Linked DNA regions of Prochlorococcus marinus XMU1406. The protein of the gene in region 2 interacts with the protein of the main gene of each other region in a pairwise test. Links are inferred from orthologs where the notes say so. Each region holds a gene or a part of one and is shown on either strand. Other genes may lie near its edges. The genes, in order: lpdA and HA149_RS01605.

What was found.
Region 1: the proteins of HA149_RS01605 (region 2) and lpdA interact in binary tests that used the Escherichia coli proteins (3 or more experiments, as listed by UniProt). The link is inferred for Prochlorococcus marinus XMU1406 from one-to-one orthologs.

Annotation. Positions count from the first base shown.
Region 1 is NZ_JAAORG010000003.1:178,193-181,458, forward strand. What follows is about bases 63-2,992. They hold lpdA (dihydrolipoyl dehydrogenase), read right to left. Parts: upstream 2,286-2,992; coding sequence 840-2,285; downstream 63-839. Other genes in these bases: trpC (indole-3-glycerol phosphate synthase TrpC), read right to left, coding at 63-834; HA149_RS07280 (TrmH family RNA methyltransferase), read right to left, coding at 2,297-2,992. Outside these bases: more of trpC, read right to left, coding at 1-62; more of HA149_RS07280, read right to left, coding at 2,993-3,154. UniProt on the Escherichia coli protein: Lipoamide dehydrogenase is a component of the glycine cleavage system as well as of the alpha-ketoacid dehydrogenase complexes.
Region 2 is NZ_JAAORG010000001.1:295,163-298,557, forward strand. What follows is about bases 270-3,328. They hold HA149_RS01605 (UvrD-helicase domain-containing protein), read right to left. Parts: upstream 2,974-3,328; coding sequence 565-2,973; downstream 270-564. Other genes in these bases: HA149_RS01600 (CCA tRNA nucleotidyltransferase), read right to left, coding at 270-559; HA149_RS01610 (hypothetical protein), read right to left, coding at 2,996-3,202. Also shown: more of HA149_RS01600, read right to left, coding at 1-269; HA149_RS01615 (R-phycoerythrin subunit beta), read left to right, coding at 3,381-3,395. UniProt on the Escherichia coli protein: A helicase with DNA-dependent ATPase activity. Unwinds DNA duplexes with 3'-5' polarity. Translocates on single-stranded DNA with 3'-5' polarity. Initiates unwinding more efficiently from a nicked substrate than double-stranded DNA.

The DNA.
Region 1 (3,266 bases), on a different replicon or contig from region 2:
AAAAGTTTCACCAATTAATACTCCCTTGATTCCAAAAGATCTAAGCGATTCTAAATCTTCGGCACAATTAATTCCGGATTCACTAATGGGAAGAATATTTTGTTTTAAAAATATATCAGCATATGTATGCATCAATTCTATTGATGTTTTTAAATCCGTTTTAAAAGTCTTTAGGTCCCTATTATTTATTCCAATAAGATTAAAAGATTTTAACTTTAGAATCCTTTCTAATTCATTATCGTTATGAACTTCAACAAGGACACTCATCTTTAAATTATCAGCTATTTTCTTTAGATAAATTAAATCGTCATCACTTAAAATCGCAGCAATTAATAATATTGCATCAGCACCAGATACCCTTGCTTTATAAATCTGATAAGCAGAAATAATAAAATCTTTGCAGAGTAGAGGGAGATTAGTTGATTTCCTTACAGTTTCGAGTATTTCATAACTACCTTGAAAAAACCTTTTATCAGTAAGTACTGAGATACATGATGCACCTAATCCTTCATAACAAACTGCTATATCTTCAGGATTAAAATCTTTTCTAATAACTCCTTTACTCGGACTAGCTTTTTTTATTTCAGCAATTACTCCTGGTTTTATTTTTGACTCCAAGATATTTTTATAAAAATCTTTGGGAGCAGGAAGGTTTTCAATCTTTTTGATTAGATCTTCTAAAGAAACTATTTTTTTAAAATTCTTAATTTCAATGTCCTTGTGCCATACAATTTCTTCAAGAATATTTTTTGCTTGTGCTTCTCTATGAGGTACAGCATATTCTAATTTTTCAACCCTTACTGTCGGATTTGGTGGCCTACGTCTTATCTCCATTAATTTTAGATATTATTTATTTGATAAGCCGCTTGTTTATATGCGACCTCCACTACTTCACTAAGAGTGGGATGAGTATGAACTTCTTTAGATAATTCAATTACATCTTGGTTCCTTGAAATAGCGTTCGAAATTTCTTGTATTAAATCAGCTGCATGTAACCCAAAAATATGAGCACCTAATACTTTCCCATTATCTTTATTAAAAATCAACTTTAGCAATCCATCACTCTCCAATTCAGCTAATGCTTTTGAATTAGCCTTAAAAAAACTTTTGACAACACCCATAGTAAAATTTTCTTTTTCAGATTTCTCTTTAGCTTCAGCTTCAGAGAGACCAACTGAACTTATCTCAGGGTGAGTAAAGGTTGCTGCAGGGATACTTTGATAGTTAATTTCGACATTTTCACCGCAAATATTATCAACAGCAATAGTACCCTGCGCTGCAGCTGTATGGGCAAGCATTAGTTTGCCTGTTACATCTCCAACAGCCCAAATATTAGGTATTATTTCATCACCATTTTTAACTCTCATTTGATCATCTACAGGAATGAAACCTTTTATTGTTTCAATACCAACCGACTCTAGATTTAAGTTATTACTATTAGGACTTCTACCAGTTGCAACTAGTACAGCGTCAACTTCTAAAGTTTCAACAACTTCTTTAGATTTTGGATCTGTCAGCTCAATTTTTACAGGGCATCCAGGTGTTATTTTTGTCGCAAAAACATTTGATTTTGTGTCTATATCTCTTGCTTGAATAAGTTTCTTCTTAGCGATTTTAGTGATGTCTGGATCAAATGTTGGCATAATATTTTCCAAAGCCTCGATCATGGTAACTTCACAACCAAGCGCGGTATAAACATCAGCAAATTCTAGTCCTATATATCCACTTCCAATAATTGCTATCCATCTTGGAAGCCACTCAAGTTTAACAGCATCATCACTAGTAAATACAGTCCTATTATCCAAAGTTATTCCACGGGGTACAAAAGGAGAAGAACCAGTTGCTAAAACAATATTCTTACATGTGAAAATTTTATCAATTCCGTTTTTATCTCTTACACCTACTTTTTGATTTCCTTCAATTCTGCCAATACCCAAAATAATTTCAACTCCACTCCTTTTAAGAGTTTTTGTTAAATTTTCTCTAACATTTAAAACTAAATTATTTGCATGATCTGCAATTTTTGATCTCTCGAACCTTACTGGAGAAGAATGAATACCAAATTTAGCTAAATGTTCATAATCAGCTATTTCTCTAACTTTTCCACTTGCAGCCAAAAGAGCTTTAGATGGAACGCAACCCTTGTTAACACAAGTGCCCCCCATATCTGAAGATTCTACTATTGCGACTTTCAGTCCCTTACCAGCAGCATGTTTAGCGGCATCAAAACCTCCATATCCTGCTCCTATTACGATTAAATCAAAATCAAAATTTGAATCAGTCACTTTTTATTCATTTAATTAGAAGTGTATGCGACTCTTTTTCGTTCTAGTAATAACGGAACTGCAACACAAGCCACATTCAATGATTCTACAAGCTCACTATGCGGAATTGTAATTGTTTCATTAAAAGCTTCTTGAATTTTTTTATGAATACCTTGTCCTTCATTACCCAAAATTAATGCGGTACGTCTAGACCAATCAACTTCCCAATAAGGTTTTGGAGATTTTTTTGAACTTTTATTATGGCTACTAGTAGATAAAATCTTAAATCCTTCATTTGATAATTCAGACAAAGACTTAAGTAAAGAATTTAATATTTCTTCTTCAGTTCCATCAAATCTTAAAAATGGCAGATGAAAAACTGCACCAGAGGATGCCCTTAATACCTTTTGGCCTAATGGATGCGCACCTCCAGCTAAAAAAATTGAATCAACCTCTGCAGCTAAAGCAGTTCTAAAAAGATTACCCATATTCCCAGGATCTTGAATCTTGTCGAGAACAAGAACAAAATCATCTTTTTTATTAAATTGATAATTAGGTATTGCTGAAATCTCTACCAAAGCTGCTATACCATCTGGATTAATTGTTGAAATCGCAGATGCCAAGACTTCCTCTGAGACAATATTTATTAATGAGTGATGAAATTTTTTGCTTAGATTTTGATTTTTTCTTAGCCATTTTTCGGTAACTAAAATCTTAGAGGGATTTTTTCCAGACTTCAGTAATTCTTCAATAAGATGTGTACCCTCTATGCAAAAAAAGTCTTGATCTTTTGGAGATGATCTTCTTTTAAATGATCTAAATCTTTTAACTAGATTATTGTTTTTACTAGTTATTTTTAAAAAAGTATTTTCTATGAGTAATTTGAAAATTTGTTATCAACTATATTTTAATTACATAAATATTTTGATCAATTATTTATTAAATTTTTATTTCCCAAGAAATCAAAAAAATACATTTTCACTTTTAATTAATATTCATGAC
Region 2 (3,395 bases):
CACATCTAATTAATCTACTTGGATCATCTGAAATACTATTACTGTGAAGTAAGTTCAATCTTTTACTTTTTATATCAGAAATTCCTCCATAAAGATCATAGATTTTCCTTGTCGAGACCTCGAAGGCTATTGAATTTATAGTGAAATCTCTCCTCTTAAGATCCTCCGCAATAGTACTTTTATTTACTGTGGGATTTAAGCCTGGAGCAGAATAAATTTCTTTTCTTGCAGAAGCAATATCAATTTTATAGTCATTAATATTTATTTCTACAGTGTTGTATAAATTAAATTCCTTGATCAAACATAAATCTACATTTACAATATTTTTTTTTATAAATTTTGCAAGAGAAATAGAGGATCCTTCAATAACAAGATCAATATCTACAGGTTTAGAAAACGATTTTTTGTGGAATTTACTAATTAATAAATCTCTTAAATAACCGCCAACAAAAGCTACTTTAGTATTGTTATTAGATTCTATGTATTTAGCAATTAGGTTATATAGATTAAATGGAGTTTTGATTAATTCCCCTTGGATGTAATCAGAGATATCGTTCATGAGTTTTAACTTACATAACGAATTGGAGCTAATCTGGGATCTAGAATTTTACTTCCTTTATCACCAAATTTTACTGCTAAAGATATTTTTTCTCCACTCCCAAAAATATGTATGATTTCACCTTTCCCAAACTTTGAGTGAATTAGCATATCTCCAACTATCCAGCTTTTCCCTTTACTGGGACCTGAATATAATTTCCTTACTGCATTTATTGGTTTGTTAACAAATTCATTTGGATTGTTTCGATCAACTCTAGTTAAACGATCAAGATGCCAATCTCTTCTAATTGAAGCACCACCAGTTTGTGGTAATTCGCCATCCATTAAATCTTCAGGTATTTCGGAAAGAAATATTGAAGGAATTGTTGCTTCACGCATGCCACCCCATAATCTTCTTTCTCTGGCATGACTTAAGAAAACTCTTTCTTTAGCTCTAGTAATACCTACATAGCATAATCTTCTTTCCTCTTCAAGAAGTGAGGGAGTATCTATTGATCTATGGCTAGGGAAGAGACCTTGTTCTAGCCCAGTGATAAAAACATTTTGAAATTCTAAACCTTTACTATTATGCAGAGTCATGAGAGTTACAGAGTTAGGATTATTTTTCTTCGTATCATTATCAGTTGTTAAGGCTGCTGTAGAGAGAAATCCCTCTACATCTCCACTTTCTGTTTCTTCTTCATATTGAGTAGCTGCATTAATTAGTTCTTGTAAATTATTTCTTCTATCTTCAGATTCTTCAGTCCCACTAGAGAGCAAGTCACTTAAGTAACCACTTTTTTCTAATATAAGTTGTAGTAGTTGAGCGGGACCTGAATTTTCTAGGTAACACAGTAGATCATTCATAATTTCAGTAAATTTATTAATTCCTTTTGATGATCGCCCTATTGTTTCTTCAAGACTTTGCTTATCATTAAGAACCTCCCATAATGGGATATTTAACCTATTAGATAGTTCATTAAGTTTTTGAATAGTAGTCTTACCAATCCCTCTTCTAGGAACATTTATGATTCGTAAAAGACTAACGTTATCTGAAGAATTAACCAGAACTTTCAAATATGCTATCGCATCTTTAATTTCTCTTCTATCATAAAAACGCAATCCTCCAAAAATTGTATAAGGAATGCGCCACCTTACAAGAGATTCTTCTAATACTCTAGACTGAGCTCTGGTTCGATATAAAATTGCAAAATTTTTCCAAATTGGGTTTTGATTATAGTTATTGAGTGATTTTATTTTATTGGTAATTGCTTCTGCCTCGGAAATTTCATCATCACAGCTAAGTAACGTTAAAAGTTCCCCTTTTTCTTTAGTAGCCTTTAAAACTTTGTCAATTCTTTCAGAGTTGTTTTCAATTAGTGAGTTTGCAGCATCAAGGATATTGGAAGATGACCTATAATTTTCTTCTAATTTAATTAAAGATGATTTTGTATCATCATTGATTGAAGTTTTAAAATCTTCTTGAAAACCAATTAAAATTCTGAAGTCAGCAGCTCTGAAACTATAAATACTTTGATCAGCATCCCCAACTACAAAAATTGACCGATCTTCCCAATTGAAGAATTTTTTTGGTTCAGTATTTCCAGTCGTAATTAATTTTATAAGTTCATATTGTGTTCTATTTGTATCTTGATATTCGTCAACTAAAATATGTTTAAATCTTTTGTGCCAGTAATCTCTGACTATATCATTTTGCCTCAATAAGAAAACAGGCAAAAGTAGAAGATCATCAAAGTCTAAAGAATTATTTTTTGAGAGCGAAATCCTATATCTCTTGTAGGCTTCTGCAACTGTTTTATCAAAATTATTATCTGCTTTTTCTAAAAGATCATTAGAAGTTAAGCATTGATTTTTAGCATTACTTATTAATCTTTTAATCTTTTTGGGATCATATCTTTTTGGGTCAAGATTCATATCTTGACTGATAATTTCTTTTACTAATGTTTGAGAATCTGTTTCATCATAAATTGAAAATTGTCTTGTCCATTTTAGGCCTTCTGGATCAGTATATTTTTCAATATCGTATCTCAAAAGTCTTGAAAATAAGGAATGGAAAGTCCCGATCCAAAGGTTCTGAAGCCTCTCTTGGTGAACGTTTGTTCTTAATTGATTTTGATCAATTTCTTTGAGAGTTGTCCAAGGCTGACCAAATTGATTAAAAGCTAATTCTTGGGCTAGAAGAACCTCTAATCTTGCTTTCATTTCTTTAGCAGCTTTGTTAGTGAAAGTGACTGCGAGAATGTTATAGGGATCTATAGAATTACCCTCAATAAGGTTTGCAATTCTGTGAGTAAGAGCCTTAGTTTTTCCGCTACCTGCACCTGCTACAACTAATAGTGGTCCATAAACATGTTTTACTGCTTGAAGTTGTTGATTGTTTAGGGACTTAAAAAGAAAATTGTTGGTTTGAGGCACTTTTGGAAGGGTTTTTCAAAAATCAGACTTTACTATGAGATTCAGATTCCGTTTCTAGATCTTCTAACGCTTTTTTTAAATTTATAAGTTCATTATTGTTATTAATTATTTCTTCAAATTTATTTTGAGGCATCTTTAATTTCATACTTCTGTCTAGAATTTCTTTTTCCAATCTCTTTTTATATGAGGAAATAAGTTTCTTTGATAATTTTAAATCCTGTTGATCCAAAACTTTATAAAAAATGTAATTTTATACTAGCGGAAAAAAAATTTTTATTTGAATTATTTCAACTATCACTTTGGAATGAAGTTATTAATTAAGAAGCGTTGCGTTAAGTTTGAAATTGTATTGTTTTTACTAGCTTTGTATTATTCTTAAGATCGGTCTTTAAATTTTTACTTCAGGAATGTCAGTTTCAAAG